DNA from 2 places in the Arsenicicoccus sp. oral taxon 190 genome. Region 2 is predicted to be linked to the other one. Evidence: riboswitches for the same ligand, from Rfam matches in the RefSeq annotation. Region 2 holds a riboswitch; the other holds the start of a gene.
What was found. A riboswitch is a leader RNA that binds a small molecule or an ion and turns the genes downstream of it on or off. The one in region 2 is predicted to bind thiamine pyrophosphate.
Positions count from the first base shown of each region.

Region 1: another riboswitch for thiamine pyrophosphate. It lies ahead of thiM (hydroxyethylthiazole kinase); the one in region 2 lies ahead of ADJ73_RS06895 (ECF transporter S component).

Region 1 is NZ_CP012070.1:381,010-395,048, forward strand. Features, by position in the region: gene ADJ73_RS01785 (TrmH family RNA methyltransferase) at 1-638, opposite strand, end outside; gene ADJ73_RS01790 (DedA family protein) at 741-1,406, shown strand; gene ADJ73_RS16395 (LemA family protein) at 1,491-2,348, opposite strand; gene pyrE (orotate phosphoribosyltransferase) at 2,476-3,030, opposite strand; gene ADJ73_RS01805 (SDR family NAD(P)-dependent oxidoreductase) at 3,070-3,846, opposite strand; gene ADJ73_RS01810 (exodeoxyribonuclease III) at 3,910-4,701, shown strand; gene ADJ73_RS01815 (hypothetical protein) at 4,761-5,171, opposite strand; gene ADJ73_RS01820 (MFS transporter) at 5,276-6,976, opposite strand; gene ADJ73_RS01825 (LppX_LprAFG lipoprotein) at 6,966-7,685, opposite strand; TPP riboswitch at 7,796-7,898, shown strand; gene thiM (hydroxyethylthiazole kinase) at 7,888-8,703, shown strand; gene thiE (thiamine phosphate synthase) at 8,700-9,431, shown strand; gene thiD (bifunctional hydroxymethylpyrimidine kinase/phosphomethylpyrimidine kinase) at 9,428-10,267, shown strand; gene tenA (thiaminase II) at 10,264-10,911, shown strand; gene ADJ73_RS01850 (amino acid permease) at 10,946-12,388, opposite strand; gene ADJ73_RS01855 (aminotransferase class III-fold pyridoxal phosphate-dependent enzyme) at 12,554-13,654, shown strand; gene bioD (dethiobiotin synthase) at 13,651-14,039, shown strand, end outside.
Region 2 is NZ_CP012070.1:1,452,289-1,466,327, forward strand. Features, by position in the region: gene ADJ73_RS06840 (ABC transporter ATP-binding protein) at 1-713, opposite strand, end outside; gene ADJ73_RS06845 (allantoate amidohydrolase) at 883-2,061, shown strand; gene ADJ73_RS06850 (formimidoylglutamate deiminase) at 2,116-3,465, shown strand; gene hutI (imidazolonepropionase) at 3,462-4,706, shown strand; gene ADJ73_RS06860 (hypothetical protein) at 4,857-5,765, opposite strand; gene ADJ73_RS06865 (sensor histidine kinase) at 6,025-7,281, shown strand; gene ADJ73_RS06870 (response regulator) at 7,278-7,979, shown strand; gene ADJ73_RS06875 (ABC transporter ATP-binding protein) at 8,105-8,881, shown strand; gene ADJ73_RS06880 (FtsX-like permease family protein) at 8,884-11,376, shown strand; gene ADJ73_RS06885 (hypothetical protein) at 11,507-11,902, shown strand; gene ADJ73_RS06890 (DUF4235 domain-containing protein) at 11,906-12,220, opposite strand; TPP riboswitch at 12,258-12,363, shown strand; gene ADJ73_RS06895 (ECF transporter S component) at 12,408-13,058, shown strand; gene ADJ73_RS06900 (ATP-binding cassette domain-containing protein) at 13,039-14,039, shown strand, end outside.

The DNA of each region.
Region 1 (14,039 bases), 1.1 Mb from region 2:
GCGCCGGCGTTGAGCGAGCGGGTCGAGCCGAACTGCGTGATGTGCACGACCTGGTCGGCGGCCGCGAGCAGCTCTGGGCTCAGCCCGGGCCCCTCCTGGCCGAAGGCCAGCACGCACCGCCGGGGCAGCCCGACCTCCTCCAGCGGCTGCGACCCCGGCACGTTGTCGACGGCCACGAGCGGTATGGCGCTCGACCGCTCCCCCACACCGCCGCCTCCCGCGTGGCACCAGCGCACCAGGTCGACGACGTCGGGGTGGTGGATCTCGTGCTGGTAGCGGTCGGTGACCATCGCGCCGCGGCGGTTCCAGCGGCGCCTGCCGACGATGTGGAAGGCCGCGACGTTGAAGGCGTTGGCGGTGCGGATCACCGACCCGATGTTGAAGTCGTGCTCCCAGTTCTCGACCGCGACGTGCAGCGCGTGGCGGGACCGGTCGAGCTCGGCGACGATCGCCTCCAGGGTGAGGTAGCGGAACCGGTCCTCGACGTTGCGGCGGTCCCCCGCGCGCAGCAGCTCGGGGTCGTAGCGCGGGTCCGGGCTGCCGTCCGCCGTCGTGGGCCACGGCCCCGGCCAGGGTCCGACGCCCACCTCACCCCTGCCGTCCGCCGCTGCCGCCACGAGCGGCAGGCTACCCGGCATACGGGCCTGCGGGTGAGCGGGTGACGCGCGCAGGTTGTGGCGACCGACAGCGGACGTACAGCAAGCCGCCGTACCCTGATCGGCGTGACCCTCCCCCACGTGATGTCCTCCCTGCAGTGGATGGACCCGCAGTACCTCCTGGACCACTACGGCAACGCGTTCTTCTGGATCTCGATGGCGATCGTCTTCATCGAGTGCGGCCTGCTCTTCCCGATCCTGCCGGGCGACTCGCTGCTCTTCGCCATCGGCATGTTCATCAAGCGCGGCGACGTCGGCATCAACCTCGGCGTGGCGCTCGCGCTGCTGTCGGTGGCGGCCTTCGCGGGCAACGTCGTGGGCTACGAGATCGGCCGGGCCATCGGCACCCCCCTCTACAACCGCGACGGGCGCATCCTCAAGCGCAAGTACTTCGACCAGACCATCGACTTCTTCGACAAGTACGGCAACAAGGCGCTGGTCATCGGCCGGTTCGTCCCGATCGTGCGGACCTTCATCACCGTGGTCGCGGGCGTCGGCAAGATGGACCGCCGTCGCTTCTTCACGTGGTCCGCGGTCGGAGCGGTGCTGTGGGCCTGCAGCGTCACGCTCGCGGGCTACCTGCTCGGGGGGATCGCGCTGGTCCACGACCACCTCGAGGCGGCGATCCTGCTCATCGTGCTGATCTCGGTGCTGCCCATGTTCTTCGAGTGGTGGATGCACAGGCGGCGCAAGGCGCGCCCCACCAGCGACCCCACCGCCGGCGCCGGCTTGACCCGCGCCGAGCGCTGACCCCGGCGCCCGCCGAGCACGGCGCGAGGGCCGGCCCAGGATCTCCTGGGCCGGCCCTCGCTCGGTGCTGCGGGAGGTGCGGTCCTACTGCTGCGGCCGGTCGGGCTGGCTCGAGGGCCAGCTCAGCGCGCCACCCTCCTGGTGCGGGTTGGTGTCCGGCATGTCGCCCTGACGCCCGGCGCCCTGGGCGTTGTCCGCGGCGCCGGCCGGCAGACCGCCGGCCGGGGCGTGGGCGCCCTCGCCGGTGCCCGGCTGACCCTGACCCGGCTGCGGGGCCGGGGCGGGGGCCGAGGTCGGGGCCGGAGCGGCGCCGCCGCGGACCGGGCCGCCCTGCGCGGGCTCGGGATCGGTCTCGTAGGTGCGGGCCGACCCGGTGTCGAAGTTGACCTGCGGGGTGCTGCGGGCCTGCGCCTCCGCCTCGAAGTACTGCTCCTGGTGGATGCCGAACTGCTTGGCGATCATGTTGCTCGGGAAGGACTCGACCTTGGTGTTGAGCTCGCGGACCGTGGCGTTGTAGTAGCGGCGGCCGGACGCGATGCGGTCCTCGGTCGAGGACAGCTCCTGCTGCAGGGCGAGGAAGTTGCTGTTGGCCTGCAGCTGCGGGTAGGCCTCGGCCACCGCCATCAACCGGCCGATCGCGCCGGTGAGCTGCTGCTCGGCCGCCGCCGTCTCGGCGGGGTTGGAGCCGCTGCGGACGGCTGCGGCGCGCGCGCTCATCACGTCGTCGAGGGTGCCGCGCTCGTGCGTGGCGAAGCCCTTGACGGTCTCGACGAGGTTGGGGATCAGGTCGTGCCGCCGCTTGAGCTCGACGTCGATCTGGCGCCAGGACTCCTGCGTGCGGTTGCGCAGCCCGATGAGGCTGTTGTGCATGCCGACGAGCCACATGACGATCAGGGCGATGATGACGAGCAGGACGATCAGCGTGATGAGGACGGGTGTCACGTCGGCTCCCTCCATGGTGGGACGTGAGGTCGTGGCCAGCCTAGCCGGGCGGCTGCGGCCGTTGGTCGTATGACGAACCGCCCGCCGGTGGGGGTTCCCGACCGGTGGGCTGCCGCTCCCGCGCCGCTCAGGCCAGCCCGAGCTCCTCGAGGGAGTAGACGTGCAGGTAGGGCACCCCCGCCTCGTCCTGGATGCGCTCCCCCGCGCCGGTCGCCCGGTCGGCGATGGTGGCGACAGCCACCACCTCGGCGCCCTCCTCCCGGGCGGCGGCGACCGCGTCGAGCGGGGACCCGCCGGTGGTCGTAGTGTCCTCGACGACCAGCACCCGCCGGCCCCTGATCGAGGGGCCCTCGATCCGCTGCTGCAGGCCGTGGGCCTTGCCGGCCTTGCGGACCACGAACGCGTCGAGGCGCTCCCCCGCGGCGGCGGACGCGTGCAGCATCGACGTGGCGACCGGGTCGGCGCCGAGCGTGAGGCCGCCGACGGCGTCATACGCGAGGTCCCGGGTGAGGTCACGCATCACGACCCCCACGAGGGGGGCGGCCTCCCCGTCGAGCGTGATGCGGCGCAGGTCGACGTAGTAGTCGGCCTCCTTGCCGGAGGACAGGGTGACCCGACCGTGCACGACGGCCTTGTCCTTGATGATCTCGAGCAGGCGGGCGCGGGCGTCGGCGGGGTTCATGGCAGCGAGCCTAGCCGGGCCGGTCAGCGGCGGGAGCAGTCAGCGGCGGGTGCGGCGGCCGTGGGCGAGCTGCGCGCTGACGCGGCGGACGAGGCCGCGCGGCGCGAGCTGCACCACCCCGACCAGGCCCTTGTAGAGCGGGCCGGGGACGGAGACCACGGCACCGCGCGCGACGTCGTCCAGGCAGTCCCGCACGAGCCGGTCCGCGTCGAGCCAAGCGGCCTCCGGCAGGTGCGACATGTTCATGGCGGCCCGCTCGTGGAACTCCGTGTGCGTGAAGCCGGGGCACAGCGCGGTCGCCGTCACCCCGGTGCCCGCGAGCTCTGCGGCCAGGCCCTCGGTGAAGGTGGTGCACCAGGCCTTGGCGGCCGAGTAGGTGCCCATCGACACGAAGGACGCGACCGAGGAGACGTTGACGATCGCCCCGCATCCGCGGGCACGCATCGCGAGCGCGGCGGCCTGGGAGAGCACGAGGACCGCCCGGGTGTGCAGCAGCAGGTGGTGCTCCTCCTGCTCGACGGGGGTGCGCAGGAAGTCGGTGCGCAGGCCGTACCCGGCGTTGTTGACCACGAGGTCCACGGGGGCCTGCGGGTCGCTGACGCGGTCCGCGACCCGGTGCAGGTCGTCCCGGTCCACCAGGTCGGCGACGAGGACCTCGCAGCGCGTGCCGTGCCGGTCGCCCAGGTCGGCGGCGAGCGCCCGCAGCCGCTCCTCGGTGCGGGCGACGAGGACGAGGTCGTGCCCGCGGCGGGCGAGCTCGCGGGCGAAGGCCAGGCCGATGCCGGAGGACGCTCCGGTGACGAGTGCGGTTGCCATGGGCCCCACGGTAGGGCCCCACGCCAGACCGGCGGGTGCCGGCGGGCACCTAGAGTTGGGCACGTGCGCATCGCAACGTGGAACGTCAACAGCATCCGCAGCCGCGTCGACCGCGTGGTCGCCTTCCTCGATCGGCACGACGTCGACGTGCTCGCCCTGCAGGAGACCAAGTGCACGGACGCGCAGTTCCCGATGCTGCCGTTCGAGCAGGCGGGCTACGAGGTCGCCCACCACGGCCTCAACCAGTGGAACGGCGTGGCCGTCGCCTCCCGGGTCGGGTTGACCGACGTGCAGGTCGGCTTCGACCAGATGCCCACGTATGGCGAGCCCGAGGCGATCGCCGAGGCCCGGGCCCTCGGCGCGACCTGCGACGGCGTGCGGGTGTGGTCGCTCTACGTCCCCAACGGCCGCGAGCTCGGCCACACGCACTACGCCTACAAGCTGGACTGGCTGGCCCGGCTCCGGGACCAGGGCGCGCAGTGGCTCGGCGCCGACCCGCAGGCGCAGGTCGCGCTGATGGGCGACTGGAACATCGCCCCGCAGGACGACGACGTCTGGGACATGGGCTTCTTCGAGGGCAAGACCCACGTGTCCGCGCCCGAGCGCGCCGCCTTCCAGGCCGTGGTCGAGGCCGGCTTCACCGACGTCGTGCGCCCGCACGCCCCGGGCCCGGGGACCTTCACCTACTGGGACTACACGCAGCTGCGGTTCCCCAAGAAGCAGGGCATGCGCATCGACTTCTGCCTCGCCTCGCCGGCGCTGGCGTCCCGGGTCGGGGGCGCCCTCATCGACCGCGAGGAGCGCAAGGGCAAGGGCGCCAGCGACCACGCCCCGGTGATCGTCGACCTCGACTGATCTCCACGGGCGCACCGGCGCCCCGGCGGCTGGCGACCGGCGACCGGCGGCGCTGGGCGTCAGGCGACGAGCTCCAGCCGGGGCAGCGCGTCGACGCCGCGCGTCCCCACCACGAAGAAGCCCAGGTCCCGCACCCCCGTGCCGGCGCAGTAGCGCTGCACCGCCTCCTGCCACTGCAGGTCCGGCGCCGTCGCGTGCACCGGACCGTGCCGGACGACATAGCTCGCGACCGACCCGTGCCGGCACAGCGTGCCGATGGTGGCGTCGAGCAGGGAGCGGACCTGCGCCGGGTCGGTGGGCGGCGCCAGCCCGGCGAGCAGCAGCGGCGTCACCAGCCGGCCGTTGAGGTCGCACAGCATGAAGCCCAGGTCGGGCTCGGTGTCCGGGCCCCGGAGCGTGTCGCGCAGCACCTGCCGCACGAGCTCGGGGTCGGTCAGCGGGCGGTCGGCGATGATCGAGTAGATGTCCATGGCCCGATCCTGGGCCGACGGGACGGCGACCGTCCCGGGTCGTCCACAGCCTCAGGCCCCGGGCGCGGATCGCCGCGGCGGCCGCCCTGCCTGTGGACAGCGCGTCACCCGTCCGGTCGCGCCGCCGCACGCGGGGTGGTCGACGGCGTCCCCTGCGGCACCGCGCCGTCAGCAGCGGGCCGTGTCCGTCGGCCTCCCAGCGTCAGCGCCACCACCGCAGCCACGGCGCAGCACGCCGCGGCGCCCCAGAAGACCGTCTGCACCTGCAGCAGCGCCGCCCCGAGGAGGGCCTGCGGGTCGGTCGGGTCCGGCAGCGCGGCCGTCGCCGCGTAGAAGCGCCGCAGCCCCACCGCGGTGAGCAGCGCCAGGCCGGCGATCATCCCCATCATCCGCGCGAGCACGACCAGCGAGCTCGTGATCCCGTGGGCGGCAGCCTCGACCGCGTCGAGCGCGGCGGCGTTGACGGGGGCGACGGCCAGGCCCAGCCCCAGGCCCACGACCAGCAGCGACACCGTCGACCAGGGCGTCGCCAGGGACCCCGTGCCCCACCGCGCCATGTCGGCGAGACCGACCGCGGCCAGCGCCACCCCGGCGGTGGCCACTGGCGCCGGCCCGAGCCGCCGCAGCAGGGCCCCGCCCGCGAGCGCGCCCACGGGCACCCCCACGAGGAACCTCAGCAGCACGAACGCCGCCTGCGCCTGGCTCTGCGCCACCGTCAGCCGGGCCAGCACGGGCACGTCCACCACGACGGCCGCCAGCGCCGCGCCCACGAGCAACGACACCACCAGCGCGCGCAGGCCGGTCCCCCGCACCACGCCCCGGGCCACGAGCGGGCGCGCCGCGGTGCGGTGGCGGACGGCATACGCGATCGCCGCCAGGAGCCCGAGCGGCACCCACCACCAGGCGGTGCGGCCGACCACCTCCACGGCCGGGTCCGAGGTCGCGAAGGTCAGCACGAGGCAGCCGAGGGCCGTCGCGGCCAGACCCGCGCCGACCAGGTCGAGCTCGCGCCGCAGCGACCGCCACCGCGGCCAGGACACCAGCAGCCACACGATCAGCAGCAGCAGCGCGGCGACCCCGAGCGGGGTCTGCACCCGGGCGCGGCCACCGAGGGGGACGTAGCCCCATCCCCAGGTCAGGTCGGTCACCAGGGCCGGCGGCGCCCACAGGGCCAGGGCCAGCGCGACCAGCCCGAGCAGCAGCGGCAGCGACCGCATGCCGACCCGCGGCCCCAGCCCCGCCAGCGCACCCACCACGAGCCACAGGCCGACCGCCGCGACCGCGTTGAGCCAGAAGATGTCCCGCCACGTGCCGACCGCCAGGACGGCGGCGCCCAGCAGCGGGCCGAGCACCGACCCGAGCTCCTGCACGGCCCCCACCACGCCGAGCGGGACCCCGCGACGGTCCGGGGGCCAGCCCCCGGCCACCAGGGCCAGGGTCGCCGGGACCAGCCCGCCACCGCCGAGCCCTTGCAGCACCCGCCCCGCGACGAGCACCGGCAGCTCGACGGCCAGGGCCGTGACCACCGACCCCACGAGGAAGACCGCGAGCAGGCCCTGCAGGACCCGGCGGCGGTCGACGAGGTCCGCGAGGCGGCCGACCAGCGGCAGCGTCGCGACGTACCCGAGGAGGAAGCCGCTCACGATCGGGGTGGCCCGCTGCATCGCGTCGACGCCCAGGCCGACGCCGGTCATCATGTCCGGCAGCGCCAGCACGACCACATAGGTGTCGGCGGCAGCGAGCAGGACACCGACCGCGGCGGCCGTCAGCAGCGCGTGCGGCCGTCGGCGGGGGTCAGGGCGCACGGACGGTGACCGGTTCGCCATACCCGTCCAGCCGGACGTCGTAGGTGGACTGGGAGCCGGCGAAGAAGGGGCCCTTGAGCTGCACCGACCGGAGCCGGTCGTCGTCGGCGATGGTGTAGGTCGCCGCGAAGCTGCCCTGCCGGTCCCCGGTCGCCAGCACGTCCGCCACCGCGCCGCCCGGGATGGTGCCGGTCACGGTCTGCAGCACCGCGGTGCCGTCGCGCTGCTTGGCCCCCAGCTGCGGCGATCGGGTCGCCGTCAGCAGCGAGCTGATCCCGCGGTCCGGCGACAGCAGCTGCGCGGGGTCCGGGGCGCCGTACTGCGCCGGGTCGGCCTGCACGAATCGCGGCGTGAAGGGCAGCCGCAGGTGCAGCTTGCGGTCGACCGAGACGACGTCGACCGTGCCGGACAGGCCGCGGGCCCGCACGGTGAGCGTCCCCTGGAAGGCGGGCTGGTGGGTCGCGACGCCCTCCGCGGCGCTCACCCCCTGCGCTCCGCTCGGGAAGTCCGGGCTGCTGATCGCCACCCGCACCGACGAGGAGGTGTCCAGCTGGCGCTTCGCGGCGGCGAGCCGGTCGGCGGCGGTCGGCTCGGGGCGCTGGTCCTCCCCGCCGGAGCAGCCGCCGGCCGTGACGACGGCCACGGCGGTGAGCAGCGCGGCGGCAGACGTCCTGGTGGGGCGCCCCCGCGCCCCGGTGCTGACCGTCATGTGGTGCTCCCCCTGGTCGTCGCTCCCCCTCGTCCACCACCGACCGTAGGCCATCGACCGCCGCAGCCGCAGCCACCCCGCTCGGGCCACCACCCCGTGGGCTAGGGTGCAAGGACGACGCGGGGTGCCACGACCACCACGGCCGAGGCTGAGATCACACCCGTCGAACCTGATCTAGCTCGCACTAGCGAAGGGACGTCGCATGACGCGCACCCCCACGCCCCCGGTGACCCCCGAGCAGCTCGCCGACGCGCTGGCCGCGCTGCGGGACGGCTCGCCGCTCGTCCAGAGCATCACCAACATCGTGGTCGCCCAGTGGACCGCCAACCTGCTGCTCGCGGCGGGCGCGGCCCCGGCGATGGTCGACAACCCGCACGAGTCCCGGCTCTTCGCGACGGTGGCGGGTGGGCTCCTGGTCAACACCGGCACGCCGTACGACGACACGACGGCAGCCATGCGCGAGGCCGTCGCCGGCGCGGCCGACGCCGGCACCCCGTGGGTGCTCGACCCGGTCGCCGCCGGCGGGCTCCCCTGGCGCACCGAGGTCGCCGTCTCGCTGATGGACCTGCACCCACCGACGATCGTGCGCGGCAACGGCTCGGAGATCGCGGGCCTGCTCGGCGGCGTGGGCGGTCGCGGCGTCGACAGCGCCGACTCCCCCGAGCGGGTCCTCGACCGGGCGCGGGAGCTGGCCGCGCAGCGCCGCACCGTCGTCGCCGTCAGCGGCGCGGTCGACCACCTCACCAACGGCGACCGGCTGGTGCGGGTGCACAACGGCGACCCGCTGCTCACCCGGGTCACCGGGGTGGGGTGCGCGCTCGGGGCGCTGATGGCGGGCTTCGCCGCGGTCTGCGAGGACCCCCTCGTCGCCGCGACCGGCGCGACCGCGCTGCTCACCGTGGCCGCCGACCGCGCGGTCGGGCGCTCCCGCGGGCCCGGCAGCTTCGCGGTGCACCTGCTCGACGAGATCTCGCTGGTCACCCCCACCGAGCTGGCCGTCGGGGTGCGGCTGTCATGAGTCGCCCGCGCTGCGACCTCACGCTCTACCTCGTGACCGACACCGCCCTGTCCGGCGGCCCGGACCGGGTCGCCCAGGTCGCCCGGGACGCGGTCGCCGGGGGCGCCACGCTGGTGCAGGTCCGGGACCCGGACGCGTCGGACGCCGACTTCCTGCAGATCGCCCGGTCGGTGGTGCAGGCACTCCACGGCACCGGCGTCCCGGTCGTCCTCAACGACCGCGTGGAGCTCGTCGAGGCGGCAGGGGCGGACGGCGCCCACGTCGGCCAGGGTGACCTGTCCCCGGAGCGGGCCCGCGAGATCCTCGGGCCGGACCGGCTGCTCGGCCTGTCCTGCCAGACCCTCGCCCACGTCGACGCGGCCCGGCAGCTGGCCGCCGGCACGCTCGACTACCTCGGCCTCGGCCCCGTGTGGGACCAGGCCACCAAGCCCGACGCCGCCACGCCCGCCGGACCCGAGGGCATCGCCGCCCTCGCCGCCGCGAGCCCCTGGCCCACCGTCGCGATCGGCGGCATCTCCGCGCCGCGCATCAACGAGCTGCCCGGCACCGGCGTCGACGGCGCCGCCGTGGTCAGCGCCATCTGCGCCGCGCCCGACCCCCGCCAGGCGGCCGCCACCCTGCTGGCCCGGTGGCGGGAGGCGGCGGCGCGGCATACGGACTCGAAGGGCTTGACAGACCCGACCGACTTGACGGACCCGACCGACCCGACTCACGAGGTGACGCCATGACCGCGGCAGCCGGCCCGCCCCCCAAGGCTCTGTCCATCGCCGGGAGCGACCCCTCCGGGGGCGCCGGGATCCAGGCCGACCTCAAGACGTTCAGCGCGCTCGGCACCTACGGCATGTGCGTCCTCACCGCCCTGACCGCCCAGTCCACGCAGGGCGTCACGGGGGTGCACGCGGTGCCCGCCGACTTCGTGACGCAGCAGCTGGACACCCTGCTCGCCGACATCACCCCCGACGCCGTCAAGATCGGCATGCTCGCCGACGCCGAGGTGACCGGCGCCGTCAGGGCCGCCGTCGAGCGGCTGCGCGCCGAGGAGCGAAAGGAGCTGCCGATCGTCCTCGACCCCGTCATGGTCGCCACCAGCGGGGACCGGCTGCTCACCGAGGACGCGGTGGGCGCGGTCCGTGAGCTCGTCCCCCTCGCCAGCATCGTCACGCCCAACCTGCCCGAGGCCGCCCTGCTGCTGGGCACGGCGCAGGCCACCACCCCCGGCGAGATGCTCGAGCAGGCCCGCCGCCTCGTCGAGCAGGGTGCCCGCCGCGTCTACCTCAAGGGCGGTCACCTCGACGAGCCCGACCGGGCCACCGACGTCTACGCCGACGCCGAGACGACCGTCGCCGGGTGGAGCGAGCGCATCGACACCCGCAGCACGCACGGCACCGGGTGCACCCTGTCCTCCGCCCTCGCCGCCCTGCGCCCCCAGCGCGAGACCTGGACGGAGACCGTCCAGGACGCCAAGCGCTGGCTCACCGAGGCCCTGCGCCACGCCGACGAGCTGCAGGTCGGCCACGGGCACGGGCCGGTCCACCACTTCCACGAGACCTGGAGCAGGCCATGACCTTCACCGCCGACGCCTGGACCCACACCGCGGACGTCCGGTCCGCGATCGACGAGCTCCCCTTCGTGCAGGGGCTGGCCGACGGGACCCTCGAGCGCGAACGCTTCGCGTACTACATGGCCCAGGACGCGCTCTACCTCGCGGACTACGGCCGGGTCCTCGCCGCGCTCGCGAGCCAGGCCACCGACCCCGACGAGATGCTCTTCTGGGCCGAGTCCGCCCGCACCACCGTCGTCGTCGAGCGGGAGCTGCACGGCACCCACGTCGCCGACCTCGCGGCCGCGCGCCGCTCCCCCACGTGCCTGGCCTACACGTCCTACCTCGCCTCGCTCACGACCCAGGGCTCGTATGCCGTGGCCGCGGCCGGCGTGCTCCCGTGCTTCTGGATCTACCAGGACGTGGGTGACCACCTGCTGCGGCAGGCCGGGGCGCTCGACGGGCACGCCTACGGCGACTGGATCGGGATGTACTCCGACGCGGAGTTCGCCGCCTCGGTGTCGCGCGCGAAGGCCATCGTGGACCGGTGCGCCGCCGGGGCCGACGGCGACGTGGTGGCGCGGATGCACGAGGCCTACGCGACGGCGGCGCGCTACGAGTGGATGTTCTGGGACGCCGCCTGGCGGCAGGAGACCTGGCCGGTCTGACCTACCGCCGGCCGGCTGGGCGGGTCTGACCGCGTCAGGCGGACACCTCGGTGGTGGAGTCGTCGTGACGGACCCTGCGGCGGACCACGAACCAGCTCGCCACCAGCAGGACGAACCAGATCGGCGTCCACATCATGGCCTGCAGCGTGTCCTCGAACTGCGTCAGCACCCACAGCACGAAGGCGAAGAAGGCCAGCACCACCCAGGGCATCACGTGCGCTCCCGGCATCTTGTAGGTGGAGCGCGCGTGGGCCTCGGGGTGGCGGCGCAGGTAGACGATGTAGCTGACCAGGATCATCCCCCAGACGAAAATGAACAGCACCGCCGAGATGGTGGTGACGACGGTGAAGGCGCCCATCACCGTGTCGCTCAGCATCAGGATGACGGACAGGCCCACGAGCAGCACCGACACGAAGAGGCCGTTGCGGGGGACGTGGCGCCGGGAGAGCTGGCCGAAGGTGGCGGGCGCCATACCCTTGTGGGACAGGCCGTAGAGCATCCGGGAGGTCGAGAAGAGCCCCGAGTTGCAGCTCGACGAGGCGGACGTCAGGACGACGAAGTTCATCACGGACGCGGCCGCGGCGAGCCCGGCCAGGCTGAAGAGGTTGACGAAGGGCGAGACCTCGGGGTTGATCGAGCTCCACGGCGTGATCGTCATGATCACGAAGAGCGCGAAGACGTAGAAGATGATCACGCGGATCGGGATCGAGTTGATGGCCTTCGGCAGGGTCCGGGTGGGGTCCTTGGTCTCGGCGGCCGTGGTGCCGACCAGCTCGATGCCGACGAACGCGAAGACCGCGATCTGGAAGCCCTCGAAGAAGCCGTTGACGCCCTTGGGGAAGAAGCCGCCGTGGTCCCACAGGTAGGTCACGGACGCCTTGGTGCCGTCCGGCGAGCGGAACACCGTGACGAGCATGAACAGCCCCATGAGGATCAGCGCGATGATGGCGACGACCTTGATGATCGCGAACCAGAACTCCATCTCGCCGAAGAGCCGCACGGTCAGCAGGTTGAGCAAGAGCAGGAAGGCCAGCATGGCCACGGCCAGCAGGATCGACAGCGTCTTGTCGTGGACCCAGAAGTCCCAGTAGCCCGCGACCGCGATGATCTCCGCCATGCCGGTGACGACCCAGCACAGCCAGTAGGTCCAGCCGGACATGAACCCCGCCCACGGCCCGAGCATGTCGGCCGAGAAGTCCTGGAAGGACTTGTAGTCGAGGTTGTGCAGGAGCAGTTCGCCCATCGCCCGCATGACGAAGAAGAGCATCACCCCCACGGTGACGTAGACCAGGAGGATGGAGGGGCCGGCGGCGTGGATGGTCTTGCCGGAGCCCATGAACAGGCCGGTGCCGATGGCACCGCCGATGGCGATGAGCTGGACGTGACGGTTGGACAGGTTGCGCTGGAGCTGTTCGCCGGACCCGGTGGTGGGCTGGTTGGGCTGGTCGCCGGGCGGACGAGCATCGACTGTGGCCATGCTGACCTCGCTGTCAGATTGGTGCCCCCGATGGGTGGTGGGGACGGTGCGCCTGGGATTCTATGCACCCCAGCGCATCCCCCCGACATCGGGGTGCCGCTATCGGCGGCGGTGGGGGCCTCCGGGGGGGCGAGGGCAGGGAGGGGCGGGCGGCATACTGGCCTCATGAACGGTGTTCAGGAGTCGTTGCTGGCGTGGGACCGACGGCACCTGTGGCACCCCTACTCGACCTTCCCGGCCGCGGCCGACCCCTATCTCGTGCGCAGCGCCCGCGGCGTGCGGCTGCGGCTCGAGGTCGACGGCCGCCCACGGGAGGTGGTCGACGCGATGTCCTCGTGGTGGTGCGCGGTGCATGGTTATGCCGTCCCGGAGCTGGACGCGGCGGTGCGCGACCAGCTGGGCGCGATGAGCCACGTGATGTTCGGCGGCCTCACCCACGAGCCGGCCGTGACCCTGGGGCGGCGGCTCGTCGCCCTGGCTCCCAGCGGCCAGGCTGACGAGTCACCGCTGCAGCACGCCTTCCTCGCCGACTCGGGCTCCGTCGCGGTGGAGGTGGCCCTCAAGATGGCCTGGCAGTACCACGTGGCCCTCGGGCGCCCGCGACGGCGGATGTTCACGATCCGCGGCGGCTACCACGGGGACACCGTCGCTCCGATGAGCGTGTGCGACCCCGTGAGCGGGATGCACACGCTCTTCACCGGGGTGCTGCCGGAGCAGGTCTTCGCCCCGCGTCCGCCCGCGGGCCTCGACCTGGACGGGTCCGACCCGGCGATGGCGGCCTGGGAGCGCGAGACGCGCGCGCTCTATGCCGAGCACGCGGCCGAGATCGCGGCCGTGGTGGTGGAGCCGGTCCTGCAGGGCGCCGGCGGCATGCACGTCTACAGCCCGTATGCCGTGCGCGTGCTCGCCTCCCTCGCCGCCGGCTCCGGCGCGCTGCTGGTGGCCGACGAGATCGCGACGGGCCTCGGGCGGACCGGGACGCTGTGGGCCGTCGACCGGTGCGGGGTCGTCCCCGACATCCTGTGCGTGGGCAAGGCCCTGACCGGCGGCTACCTCACACTGGCGGCGACGCTGTGCACGACGAGCCGGTGCGCGTGGCCGAGGTCACCCGGGCCGCGCTCGACCGAGGGGTGTGGGTGCGGCCCTTCCGCGACCTCGTCTACACGATGCCGCCCTACGCCTGCACCGACGACGACGTGGCCACCATCACCGGCGCGCTGGTCGAGGCCGTCGCCGTCGCCCACCCCTGAGAGGCTGGACCCGTGAGCACCCCCGCACCCATCATCGTCGTCACCGGCACCGGCACCGAGGTCGGCAAGACCATCGCCACCGCGGCGCTCGCCGTCGGGCTCCAGGAGCAGCGGCTGCGCGTCGCCGTCGTCAAGCCGTGCCAGACCGGGCTCCAGCCGGGCGAGGACGGCGACCTGGCCGTCGTCGACCGGCTGGCCGGCGGCGTGGAGACGGTCGAGCTGGTGCGGCTGCCCGATCCCCTGTCCCCGGACGCGGCGGCACGGCATACGGGCCGGGAGCTCCCCCCGGTGCCGGTCCTCGCCTCGCAGATCGCCCAGGTCGCGCGGCGCGACGACGTCGACATCGTGCTGGTGGAGGGCGCGGGCGGGCTGCTGGTCCGGCTCGACCTGGCGGGTGGCAC
Region 2 (14,039 bases):
ACCCGGCTCTCGTCGATGTCGGCGCTGACCAGCCGGGCGGAGGAGCGGGCCCGCAGCTCGGCGGTGGTGCCGTCGGCGACGACCCTGCCCCCGGCGACAAGGAAGATCCGCCGGGCGAAGTCCTCGGCCTCCTCGAGGTAGTGCGTCGCGAAGACGACTGTGCGTCCCACCTCGGCGTCGGCGTGCATGGTGGCCCAGAACTCCTGCCGGGCGGTGACGTCCATCCCCGCGGTGGGCTCGTCCAGGATCAGCAGGTCGGGGGAGGGCAGCAGGGCCAGCGCGAACCGCAGCCGCTGCTGCTCCCCGCCGGAGCACTTGAGCACGCGGCGGTCGCGCAGCCGCGTGATCCCGGCCTGCTGCAGCACGGACTCGACCGGCTGGTGCCGGCGGTAGGTCGAGGCGATCAGCCGGACCGTCTCGCCCACCGTCAGGTCGTCGAGCAGGCCGCCGGACTGCAGCACCGCGGAGACTCGACCGTCGGCGACGGCGCGGCGGGGGTCCTCGCCATACGTCCTGACCGTCCCGGCCGTCGGGGTGGTGAGCCCGAGGACCATGTCCAAGGTGGTGGTCTTGCCGGCGCCGTTGGGGCCGAGGAAGGCCACGATCTCGCCCGGCTCCACCGTCAGGTCCAGGCCGTCGACGGCCGTGACGCTCCCACCCTTGACGGGGAAGGTCTTGCGCAGGCCGCGGATCTCGATCGCAGGTGCTGTCATGCCCTCAGCCTCCCGCCGCCGCGAGCGTCTCGGATCCGGGACCTCTCAGGGCTCTGGCGTGACACCTGTCATCGACGCCCGGCGTAGGTTGGGGAGCATGACGACGACGTCGCAGCAGCAAGGCGGAGGCGACCAGCAGAGCCGGCAGGGCCAGCTGGGCTTCGACCGGATGTGGTCCGAGCTGGCGCCGGTCGGGCGGGACGGCAGGTCGGGGGGCTACAACCGGTTCGCGTGGACCCGGGAGGACGCGACGCTGCGGGAGTGGTTCGCCGGGGAGTGCGCGCGCCGCGGGCTCGACCTGACCGAGGACCGGTTCGGCAACCAGTGGGCCTGGTGGGGCGACCCCGACGCGCAGAGACCCGGCGTGGTCATCGGCTCGCACCTGGACTCCGTGCCCGACGGCGGCGCGTATGACGGACCCCTCGGCGTCGTCTCGGCCCTCGCGGCCCTGGACGCGCTGCGGGCGACCGGGGTGCAGCCCACGGTGCCGGTCGGGGTGGTGAGCTTCGCGGACGAGGAGGGTGCGAGGTTCGGCGTGGCCTGCATCGGCTCGCGCGTCGTCACGGGCGCGATGACCCCCGAGCGGGCCCTCGGGCTGCGCGACCAGGACGGCGTGACCATGGCCGAGGCGCTGCGGGCCGCGGGGCGCGACCCCGCGACGGTCGGGCCGGACCCCGACACGCTGCGGCGGGTCGGGACCTTCGTCGAGCTGCACGTCGAGCAGGGGCGCGGGCTGGCCGACCTCGACCGCCCCGTGGCCGTCGGCACCGCCATCTGGCCGCACGGGCGGTGGCGCCTGGACCTGGTCGGCCAGGCCAACCACGCCGGCACCACCCGGCTGGAGGACCGCGACGACCCGATGCTGCGGCTCGCCGCCGCGATCCTCACCGCCCGGTCCGCGGCGGCCGACCGCGGCTGCGTCGCCACCATCGGCCGGACCCGCGTCGTCCCCGGGGGCGTCAACGCCATCCCCTCGCAGGTCACGGCCTGGCTCGACGCCCGCGGCCCAGACGCGGAGGACGTGCACGGTGTGGTCGAGGCGGTGGCGCGGGAGTGCGGCATACGGCCGGCGGCGGAGCCGGTGTGCGAGTCCTGGACCCCGCAGACGAGCTTCGACGCGGACCTGGCCGCGCGGCTGTCCCGGCTGCTGGACGACGCGCCGCTGCTCGGCACCGGCGCGGGGCACGACGCCGGGATCCTCAGCAACGCAGGGGTGCCCACGGCGATGCTCTTCGTGCGCAACCCCACCGGGGTGTCGCACGCCCCCGACGAGCACGCCTCCGTCGCGGACTGCCACGCCGGCGTCGACGCGCTCGTCGCCGTCGTGCGCGAGCTGGCACGGGGTTAGTGTGGGGGCGCCGTCCCCGACGAAGGAGTCGGCACGACGAGGGGAAGGGTCACGATGACCACCTACTGGGCCGAGCACGCCCAGCTGCCGGGCGGGATCACCAGCGGGGTGCGGATCGCCGTCGCGGGTGACCGCATCAAGGCGATCGACGTGCGCACCCACCCGCGACCGCACGACGTCAAGCTCCACGGGGTCACCTTCCCGGGGATGGCCAACACCCACTCCCACGCCTTCCACCGGGGGTTGCGCGGGCGCACCCACGCGGGCAACGGCGACTTCTGGACCTGGCGCGAGCGGATGTACGCCCTGATGACGCGGCTGCAGCCCGACACCTACCTCGACCTGGCCCGCGCCACCTTCGCCGAGATGGCGCTCGCGGGCTTCACGGCCGTCGGCGAGTTCCACTACGTGCACCACCAGGCGGATGGTCGGCCGTATGCCGATCCCAACGAGATGGGTCACGCGCTGAGGCAGGCCGCCGCCGACGCCGGGGTCCGGCTGACGCTGCTCGACACCTGCTACCTGACCGGCGGCCTCGACGGGTCCGGCTACCTGCCGCTCGACCCGGCGCAGCGCAGGTTCGACGACGGGTCGGCCGAGGCCTGGGCCTCCCGCGTGAGCCAGCTGCGCGAGGGCCCGGAGTTCCGGGTCGGCGCCGCGATCCACTCCGTGCGCGCCGTGCCCCGCGACCAGCTGGGGGTGGTCGCGCAGGCAGCCGGCTCGGGCTGCGGCGTCCACCGCGCCCCCGTGCCGCTGCACGTCCACCTGTCCGAGCAGCTCGCCGAGAACGCCGCCACCGTGGCCTGCTACGGCCGGACCCCCACCCAGCTGCTGCACGAGGAGGGGGTCCTCGGCCCGACGACCACCGCCGTGCACGCCACCCACCTGACCGACGACGACATCCGGCTGCTCGGCGAGACCCGGACCGGGGCCTGCTTCTGCCCCCTGACCGAGCGGGACCTCGCCGACGGCATCGGCCCCGCCCACGACCTGCACCGCGCCGGCGCGCCGCTGTCCATCGGCACCGACCAGCACGTCTCCATCGACCCCTGGGCCGAGCTGCGCTCCCTGGAGATGCACGAGCGGCTGATGACCAACGAGCGGGGTCGCTTCGACCCCGGCGAGCTGGCCGCCTTCGGCGCCCGCAACGGCTACGCCGCCCTCGGGTGGGACGACGGCGGACGCCTCGAGGTCGGCGCCCTCGCCGACCTGTGCACGGTCCGGCTCGACAGCGTCCGCACCGTCGGCGCCAAGCCCGCCCAGGTCGTCTTCGCCGCCACCGCCGGTGACGTCGACACCGTCGTCGTGGGCGGCCGCCCCGTCGTCGAGGGCGGCCGGCACCGGCTCGGCTCGGTCGCGCTGATGCTGCGCACCGCCCTGGACTCCCTGCTGGAGGAGGCATGACCTCCGTCCTCGTCACCGACATCGGCGAGCTCGTCACCTGCGACCCCACGCTGGGGGACGAGTCCGCGCTGGGGATCCTGCACGACGCGGCGATCGTCGTGACCGACCTGCCCGAGCCGGGGGTGTCGGCATACCGGATGATCGAGGGCGAGGCGGTGCCGCAGCGAGGCAGCGTCGCCTGGGTCGGGCCGGCGGCGCAGGCGCCTGCCGCCGACCACGTGCTGTCCGTCGAAGGACGATGCGTGGTGCCGGGATTCGTGGACTCCCACGCCCATCTGATGTTCGCGGGCGACCGGGGCGCGGAGTTCGCCGCGCGGATGACCGGGCAGCCCTACGACGGCGGCGGGATCGCCGTGTCCGTCGCCGCCACCCGCGCCGCGTCCGACGACGAGCTGCTGGACCTGCTGATCTACCGGCTCGCCGAGATGCGCGCCCAGGGCACGACCACCGTCGAGGTGAAGTCCGGATACGGCCTGACCGTGGAGGACGAGGTCCGCGCGCTGCGGCTGGCCGTCGAGGCGGGCGTGGAGGAGACGACCTTCCTCGGCGCCCACGTCGTGCCCGCCGTGTACCGCGACCGCCGCTCGGACTACGTGGACCTCGTGACGGGGCCGATGCTGCAGGCCTGCGCCCCCTACGCGGTGTGGGGGGACGTCTTCTGCGAGCCCGCGTCGGCGCACGCCTTCGACGGCGACGAGGCCCGGGTCGTGCTCGAGGCCTGCCGCGACGCCGGGCTGGAGCTGCGCGTCCACGGCAACCAGCTGTCCGCCGGACCCGGCGTCCAGCTGGCCTGCGAGCTCGGCGCCGCCTCGGTCGACCACTGCACCTACCTGACCCCGGCCGACGTGGACGCGCTCGTCGACTCCGCCGCCACGACGACCGCCACGCTGCTGCCCGGCGTGGAGTTCTCGACCCGCTCGCCCTACCCGGACGCCCGGGCCCTGCTGGACGCCGGGGTGTCGGTCGCGCTCGCCACCGACTGCAACCCCGGCACCTGCTACTCCTCGTCGATCCCCTTCGTCGTGGCGCTCGCCGTGCGCGAGATGGGGATGACCCCCGGCGAGGCGCTGCTGGCCGTCACCCGGGGCGGGGCCCAGGCGCTGCGGCGGTACGACGTCGGCCATCTCGGTGTCGGGGCCCGTCCCGACCTGGCGGTGCTGGACGCTCCGTCATACGTGCACCTGTCCTATCGGGCAGGGGTGCCGATCGCGACGGCCCTGGACCTCACCCCACCCGCCTGACCCTCCCCGCCCGCCTGACCCTCCCCGGCCGCCCGGCCCTCTCCCCGTCCTCCTACTCCCTCGTTGAGAGGCGACAAACCGGGGCTGTTTCGGCTACGAGACCCCGGTTCGTCGCCTCTCAAGGGGAGGGGGATGGCGGCCCGGCCGGCCTCACGTCAGGCCAGGACGCCACCCGGCCCGCACCAGGGCTCGCCGGACGATAGCCACAGCGTCGGGGGCCGGGCCGTTGACGTTGCCGCTGATCAGGCGCTCGTAGCCGAACCCCGCGTCGCGGAAGGCGCGTTCGCGCGCCACGTCCCGCTCCCAGGTCCGCTGTCGCTCCACGTGGTGCCGGCCGTCGTACTCCGCGATCAGCCGCCACCGCCTCCAGAAGAGGTCCACCACCCCCAGCCAGCCGCCCTCGTCGCTCAGCGTCACGTTGAGCTCGGGCTCCGGCAGGCCACCGCGCACCAGCTGGAGCCGGGTCCTGGTCTCCATCGGGCTCGCCGACCCGGGGCGGATCTCGAGCAGCGCCAGACGCGCCGAGCGCACGCCCCGCATCCGACGTTGCAGCGCGCCGGCCAGGTCGGCCAGGGTGCGGGTGGATCGGGGCCGCAGGACCCAGTCGCCCGCCGCGATCAGCTGGTCCACCGTGAGCACCGCGGCGGCGTCGGCCCAGGTGTGCAGGTCGTCGGTGCTGGTCAGGCCGCTGCTCAGCACAGTCGTCCCGCGCCGCTCCAGGCCCCGGTGGCTAACGAGCCCCGGCCGCTCGAGGTGGAACCTCCCGCTGGGGGTGACCACGTGCACCGGCTCCTCAGGGTCCCACTGCGTCGGCCAGGGCATCCCGAGCAGGCGCGCGGCCGTCACGTGGCTGAAGGCGTGCGCCGGCGGCAGCACCGGAAGCGCGTCCTGCGCGGCCTGCTCGACTCCGAGAAGGGGCACCGGGGACCGGACCCCGTGGTGCGGGCTGCGCAGGTCCGAGCCGCGCAGCCGATCCCGAGACACCCCGCGGGCCTGCGCGTCGGAGGTCCTGAAGGAGGACCCGGCATACGGGTCAGGAAGGGAAGACGGTGAACGCACGCACACTATCGTAAATAGACCTAAAAAAGAGCGAATAGAGTTATCCACAGGTGACCGCGACCCGCTCGAGAGGCGATGAATGGGGGTCAAGAGCCGCTCGTGACCCCCATTGGTCGCCTCTCAACGAGAGGGAGTGGGAGGGAAGGGAGAGGGCGAGGGGGAGGAAAGGGAGAGGGCGAAGGGAGAGGGTGGGGAGAGTGTGGGGAGGATCAGACCCCGGTATGACGCCCCGCCTGGCCGCTGCCTCTAGCGTTGGGGGGTGGCCCGGCTGCGACGTCTCTACCGCTGGTTCCGCGACCGTCCGACGCTCGTGGACTCCCTGTGGGCTGCGCTCATCGCGCTGACCCTCGCGCTGCCGACGGCCTCGGGCATGCCGGCGCGGCTCTCCTGGGCCTGGCCCTGGCTGCTGGCGTGGTGCCTGGTCTTCTTCGTCCTGCCGCTGGTCTGGCGGCGGCGCCACCCCGACGTGGCGATGGCGCTGGTCGCGACCGGCTGCCTGATCCACCTCTTCGTCACCGACACCATCACCCCGATCCTGGTGGTGCCGGGGGTCATGCTCTACGCCGTGGCCGCCTACGGGAGGCTGGGGCTCCGCCGCTGGTGGCTGGCCGCGGCGCTGCTCGGGGGCGTGGCCGGGGCCTACGACTGGGGCTACCGCGGCCGGCCGGCGGGGGTGCCGGCCCCGGAGCCGCAGGACGCCATCGTCAGCTGGCTGTTCGTGGCCGCCATGACGGTCGCGTGCTACGTCCCCGGTGTGCTGGCGCGGCAGCGGCGGGAGCTGGTGCGCACCCTGCGGGAGCGCGCCGAGTCGTTGGAGCGGGAGCGTGACTCGATGTCCCGGCTGGCCGCCCAGGAGGAGCGCGGCCGGATCGCCCGCGAGATGCACGACGTCGTGGCCCACTCGCTGTCGGTGATCGTGGTGCAGGCCGACGGCGCGAGCTACGCGGTCCAGCACGGCGACCCGGCGGCGGCGCAGGAGCTCGCGGGGCGCACCCTGACGACGATCGGTGATGCCGCCCGCGCCGCGCTCACCGAGACGCGTCGCCTGGTGGGGGTGCTGCGCGACCCCGACCAGGGCGCCGACTACGCGCCGCAGGCGACGATGGACCAGCTCGACGAGCTGGTGCAGGGCGTGCGGGACGCGGGGCTGCCCGCCACGCTGACGGTCCACGGCGACCCCGCGGGCCACGCGCCGCTGGGCACCAGCCAGCACATGGCGGCATACCGCGTCGTGCAGGAAGCCCTGACCAACGTCCTCAAGCACGCCGGCCCGCGGGCCACCGTCGCCGTGGACGTCCGGCACGAGCCCGACCGGATCGTGCTCGCCGTCCGCGACACCGGCCTCGGCCGGGCCCCCTCCGACGGCTACGGTCACGGCCTGATCGGGATGCGGGAGCGTATGACGGCGCTCGGCGGCGACTTCGTCGCGCGCGAGCGCGTGGCCGGCGGCTTCGAGGTGCTTGCTAGCCTGCCCACCGACGCACCGGCTGCCGACGCCTCGAGGGGGAGACCATGACCGACGCGCCGATCCGCCTGCTGCTGGCCGACGACCAGGAGCTGGTGCGCATGGGTTTTCGGATGGTGCTGGACGCCCAGCCCGACATGACCGTGGTCGGCGAGGTGGGTGACGGCGCCGCGGCGGTGGCGCACGTCCTGGGGCGGGGAGCCGGCACGGAGGGCGCTGACGTGGACGTCGTGCTCATGGACATCCGCATGCCCCGCCTCGACGGCGTGGAGGCGACGCGGCAGATCGTCGCGTCGGGCGCGGCCGCCAAGGTGCTGGTGCTGACGACCTTCGACCTGGACGAGTACGTCCATGCCGCCCTCAAGGCCGGTGCCGGCGGCTTCCTGCTCAAGGACGCCGGGCCCGCCGAGCTGCTCGCCGCGATCCGGGCGGTGCACTCCGGGGACGCGGTGGTGGCACCGAGCGCCACGCGCCGGCTGCTCGAGAGGTTCCTGCCGGGGCTGCCCGACGAGCTGGAGCCGGTCCGGACCGCCGAGGAGCGGCTGGCGCCGCTGACCGAGCGGGAGCGGGAGGTGCTCGTGGCGGTGGGTCAGGGGCTGTCCAACCAGGAGATCGCGGGCACCCTCTACATGGCCGAGGCGACGGTCAAGACGCACATCGGCCGGATCCTCGCCAAGCTGCACCTGCGCGACCGCGTGCAGATGGTCGTGCTGGCCTACGACACCGGGCTGGTCCGCCCGCGCACCTGACGCATCCGGCTGCACGGCCTGCGACCTGGGTCGTATCCCGGTTCGAGACCACCGGCCGATCTGCGCGACGCGTCCCGCTCCCTAGCGTCGAGGACGACCTGATCACCTCGACCGAGGAGCACCCCATGCGCGCAGCAGCGCCCGTCACCGACCAGCACCCCCAGGCAGCCCGGCCCGGGGCCGCGGCGGTGCGCACGCACGACCTGACCAAGACCTACGGCTCCGGGGACACCCGGGTGGTGGCCCTGGACCACGTGGACGTGGCCTTCGCCGAGGGGGAGTTCACGGCGATCATGGGGCCGTCCGGGTCGGGCAAGTCCACCCTGATGCACTGCGCGGCGGGCCTGGACGACGTCACGAGCGGCCACGTGTGGGTGGGAGACACCGACCTGACGACGCTGTCCGACCGGCAGCTGACCCGGCTGCGCCGCGAGCAGGTGGGCTTCGTCTTCCAGGCCTTCAACCTGCTGCCGACGCTGACCGCGCAGGCCAACATCCTGCTGCCGCTGCAGCTGGCGGGTCGGGCCCCGGACCAGGAGTGGTTCGACCACGTGGTGCGGGTGCTGGGCCTGCAGGACCGGCTGCGCCACAAGCCGACCGAGCTCTCCGGCGGTCAGCAGCAGCGCGTCGCCGTGGCGCGGGCGCTCGTGATGCGGCCGCGGGTGATCTTCGCCGACGAACCCACCGGCGCCCTCGACAGCGTCACCGGTCACGAGCTGCTCGACTTCCTGCGCCGCAGCGTCCGCGAGCTCGGCCAGACCGTGGTCATGGTCACCCACGACCCCCACGCCGCCACGTATGCCGACCGCGTGCTGCTGCTCGCCGACGGCCGCCTCGCCGGGGAGCTGCGCGAGCCCGGCGCCGACGACGTGCTGCGGGCGCTCCGCGGGCTGGGGGCGTGACCATGACGACCTCGATCTCGCTGGCCCTCGCCACCCTGCGGGGGCAGGCGCGGCGCCTCGTCAGCGTGCTGCTGGCCATCGGCCTGGGCGTGGCCTTCGTGGCCGCGACCCTGGCCACCGGCGACACCTTCCGGGCGTCGCTGACCCGCGACGCGGCCGGCTCCGTGGGGCAGGCCGCCGCCGTGGTCACCACCTCGCGCGACACCCACGGCTCGGGTCCGGCGACCATCCCCGCGGGGCTGCCGGACGCCATACGGTCGGCCCAGCCGGGGGCCACGGTGCGGACCGTGGTGACCGGTGGCGTGATGCAGGACCTCGGGGGACGCCAGGGGCACCTCGTCCTGCAGACGACACCCGCCCTGTCCGGGACCACGACGCTGGTGGCCGGGCGGCTGCCTGCGGCCCCGGGCGAGATCGCGCTCACCGAGAGCACCGCGGAGTCCCGCCACCTCACGGTCGGTCAGGTCACGCGCCTGCTGCCGGCCGGGAGCGGATCCACGGCCGCGCAGGGCGACCGGGCCACCGTGAGCGCGCGCGTCGTCGGCGTGGTGCGGGCGGGCCGCGACGCTGTCCCGTCCCCGGGTCTCCCCACCGGGTTCGCCGCCGACCGCGACATCTGGGCATGGACCGGGCAGCAGGGCTACCGGACCGCGTATGTCGACACCCCCGCCTCGCCCACCGCCGTCCGGGACCGGGTCGCCGCCCTCCCCGCCGCCCACGGACTCGTCGTGCGCACCGGGGAGCAGGAGAAGCAGGCCCGGGTCGACGAGCTCACCCAGGGCAGCCAGATCCTCACCGGGATGCTGCTCGTCTTCGCGGTGGTGGCGGTCTTCGTCTCGGCGCTGGTCATCGCCAACACCTTCGCGATCCTGGTGGCCCAGCGGACCCGGCAGCTGGCGCTGCTGCGGTGCGTCGGCGCCGACCGGTCCCAGGTGCGCGGCTCGGTCGTCGCCGAGGCGCTGCTCGTCGGGGTGGTCGGCGCGCTCGCCGGCACCGCGCTCGGCCTGGCCCTGGCGGCCGGCCTGGTGCGGCTCTCCCAGGGCACCACCCTCGACCTGGGCCACCTCGTGGTGACCCCGCCCGCGGTGGTCGTGCCGCTCCTCACCGGCATCGTGGTCACCGTCGTCGCCGCGCTGGCGCCGGCCCGGGCGGCCACCCGCGTCGCCCCGCTCGCCGCGCTGCGGCCGACCGCCGTCACGCGGGTCAGGCGCGTCACCCGGGTCCGCCTCGTGGTGGGGTCGCTTCTGACGGCCGGTGGGCTCGCGCTGCTCGTGCTCGGCGCGCAGCGGCACGAGATGCTCCTCGGCGTGCCGGGTGGGCTGCTGTCCTTCCTCGGCGTCCTCGCCGTCGGTCCGGTCGTGATCCCGGCGCTCGCCCGCGCGGTGGGGGCGGTGCCGGCCAGGCTCGGCGGGGTGCCCGCGACCCTCGCGGTGGAGAACTCCCGACGCAACCCGGCCCGGGCCGCGGCCACCGCCGGCGCCCTGCTCGTCGGGGTCACCCTGATCACGATGATGAGCGTCGGCTCCGCCACCGGCACCCGCTCGGCCACCGAGGCGCTCGACAAGAAGATGCCGGTCGACGCCCTGGTCTCGGCGCCGCGCGGCCTGTCCGGAGGCGACCTGCAGACGGTCCGGCGCAGCGGCGTGGTGCAGGCGGCGTCGCTGGTCAGCACCACCGAGGCCACGCTGCAGGCGGGGACGACGTCCTCGCGCAGCACCGTCACCGGCGCGGGTCAGGACGCCGCCGCCGTGTCGCGCCGGCAGCAGCTCCTCACCGGTCTCGACGACCACACCGTGCTGCTGCCCCCGACGCCGGGAGTCCGCACCGGGGACCCGGTCACCCTCACCCACGGCTCGCGTCACGTGGAGCTGCGCGCCGACGTCTCGGCGGACCACGCCGAGGCGCCCGTCGTGACCGCCGCCACGCTCACCCGCCTGGACCCGCAGGCCCGGGCCACCGCCTGGGTCCGGCTCGCCGACGGCAAGGACGTGGGCGCTGCCGCCGAGCAGCTCGCCACGGACACGGCGGGCATCCAGGGCGCCCAGGTCGAGGGCGTCGGCATCCAGCGGGCCGAGATGGAGCGCGTCATGGACATCGTGCTGCTCGTCGTCACCGGGCTGCTGGGGGTGGCGGTCCTCATCGCCCTGGTCGGCATCGGCAACACGCTGAGCCTGTCGGTGCTCGAGCGCACCCAGGAGTCCGGGCTGCTGCGGGCGCTGGGGCTGACCCGCGGCCAGCTGCGGACCATGCTCGGGCTGGAGGCCCTGACCCTCGCGGCCGTGGGCACCCTCGTCGGGCTGCTCCTCGGGGTCGGCTACGGCATCGGCGGCGCGCACGCGCTCTTCGGCGGCGAGATGCCCATCGTCGCCGAGATCCCCTGGGCCCGCCTCGGCCTCGTCGCCGCCGTCGCGCTCGGTGCCGGGTGGCTGGCGTCCGTCATACCGGCTCGTCGGGCGTCCCGGGTGAGCCCCGCCGCGGCCCTGGCCACGGACTGACCCGGCCCGCCACCGGCGGGCGGGTCCGGCGGGTGCGACCCGGCCCGCCACCGGCAGGCGGGACCGGGGCCCGACCGACCGGACAGGGTCCAGGGTCTGCGCCTAGCCTGAGGTCAGGAGGTGGGGAACCGTGAGAGGTGAACGCGGGCACCTGGCGCACCTGCGGGAGCAGCTCGACCGGCTGGACCGGCGGAGCAGCGACCTGGTGGGGGCGCTCGGGTGGGACATCGACGTGTGGCTCGGCCGCGCGGTGCGCTCGGCCCGCGCGGCCCTGGACCGGCCCGGCCTCGCCACCGACCCCGAGGCCCTCGCCCGGACCACCCAGATCCTCCTGCGCGACCTGCCGGGCGCGCTCGCCGCGGCCCAGGACCCCGGCGAGCCGGACGTCGTGCGCCGCCGGCTGCAGCTGGCGTCGCTGCTCGCGGCCCTCACCGCCGAGCTGGGGGCCCTGGCACGCGTCGACGCCGCCCCCACGCGGGGGGCGGCCTCGGGGCAACCTCGGGATCAGGCCGTGCTCGGGCCCTGACCGTCAGGCCTTGTTGGTGCGGGCGTCGATCTGGGCCTGCAGGTCCACGTCACCCAGGTCGTGGCTCTGGCGCTTGACCGCCGCGACGTAGCCCTTGGCGGTCTGCCGCTGCGCCACGAGGCGCGCGATGCCGATCACCAGGCCGGAGAACGCCGCGAACGCGAGCGCCTCCTTCCAGTCCACCTCGGGGTTGGTGGGGTCGGAGGGGGCTTCCTTGCCCGTGGCCTTCTGCCAGCCAGAGTTGACGATCTTGTTGGCGACGACGCCCGCGAGCATGGCGGCACCCGTCCCGATGAGCTTCCACACGTTAGGTCCCATGCGTTGAGTCTCACACGATTTTCGAGGTAGCGTCACGTTTCAACGACAGGGGAGCGCAGATTGCGCTGAGAGTGCGGACAGATCCGCAGACCCTCGAACCTGATCCGGTTAGCACCGGCGAAGGGAGTCGAGCTTCTCGAGGTGCCCGCGGGTGCCTTCCCTCTTGGTGACCGCCAGGAGATCTCGTATGACGTCCACCGCTATCCCCACCCCCACCCGCTCCGGCTGGTCGGTCCTCGCGCGCCGACCGCTGCTGTCCTGGCGGGGGATCGACCTCGTCGTCGGGGCCGTCCTCGCCGTCGCCCTGGGCGTGGCGTTCTGGGGCTGGGACACCTTCCTCTACCCCTTCGTCGGCCGCGCGGCCGACGTCTACCTCCCCATCGGGTCGCTGGTGCTCGGCGTCTGGCTGCTGCCGGCGGTCGCGGGCGCGCTGCTGATCCGGCGTCCCGGGGCGGCGCTCTACGTCGAGCTCGTCGCGGCGTCCGTCGAGGCCCTGCTCGGCAACAAGTGGGGGATCCTCGTGCTGGTCTCCGGGGTGCTGCAGGGGCTCGGCGTCGAGCTGGCCGTCGCCCTGTGGCGGTGGCGTCGCTTCGACCTGACCGCGGCGGTGGCCGGCGGCGTGCTGGCGGCGGTCCTGGAGATCTGCGCCTACGAGTGGTGGGCCTACGCGCCGGACCTGGCGTGGCCGCACAAGCTCGTCTACCTGGCCTTCGGCCTGATCTCGGGGGCCCTGATCGCCGGTGTCGGCGGCCGGGCCCTGGTGGCCGCGCTCGCGCGGTCCGGCGCCGTCGACGCCTTCCCCCCGGCCCAGGAAGCCCGTGAGTCGCACCTCCGCTGACCTGCCCGGCCTCGACGAGGGCCCGAGGGGGGCTCTCGTCGAGGTCGAGACCCTCACCTGGCGGCCCTACGGCGCCGCGGCCGCGGTCCTCGACGAGGTGACGCTGCAGGTGGAGCCCGGGGACCGGGTGCTGCTCGCCGGCGCCTCAGGATCCGGCAAGTCCACGCTGCTGCGGGCCCTGGCCGGCGTGCTCGAGGACACCGGGGGCGGTGAGCTCAGCGGCTCGGTCTCCATCTCCGGATGTGTCTCCGGCTCCGGCTCTCTCTCCGGCCCCGGGCAGGTCGGCCTGCTGCTGCAGGACCCGGGCGATGCCGTGGTCGCCCGGACCGTGGGTCGGGACGTCGCCTTCGGCCCCGAGTGCGCCGGGGTGCCGCGCGACGCGACCTGGGCGCGGGTGCACGCCGCGCTCGACGCGGTCACCTTCCCGTATGCCGCCTCCCACGAGACCCGGGCGCTGTCCGGCGGGGAGACCCAACGCCTCGCCCTCGCCGGCGTCCTGGCGCTGCGCCCGGGGCTGCTGCTGCTCGACGAGCCGTGCTCGATGCTCGACCCCGACGCGGCCCGCGCGGTGCGCGACGCGGTCGTCGCAGCCGTGTCGGCCTCGGGGGCGACGCTCGTCGTGGTCGAGCACCGGCTCGAGCACTGGATGGACGTCTGCGACCGGCTGCTGGTGCTGGGCGACGGGGGCCGCGTCGTGGCCGACGGCCCGCTGCGACCGATGCTGGCGGAGCAGGGCGCGGCGCTCGCGGCGCGGGGTCTGTGGGTGCCGGGGGTCGCGGCGCCGCAGCCGCTGCGGGTCCCCACCGACCTGGTCGGCACCGACGACCCGGTCCTCGTGCAGGCGCGCCTGGACCGCGTCGAACGCGCCGTCCAGCCCGGGCTCGCGTCGTGGCAGGTCGAGCACCCGCCGCGCGTCGCCGTGAGCTCGGTGTCCCTGCAGGCCCGGCCGGGCGAGGTCGTGGCCCTGACCGGAGCCTCCGG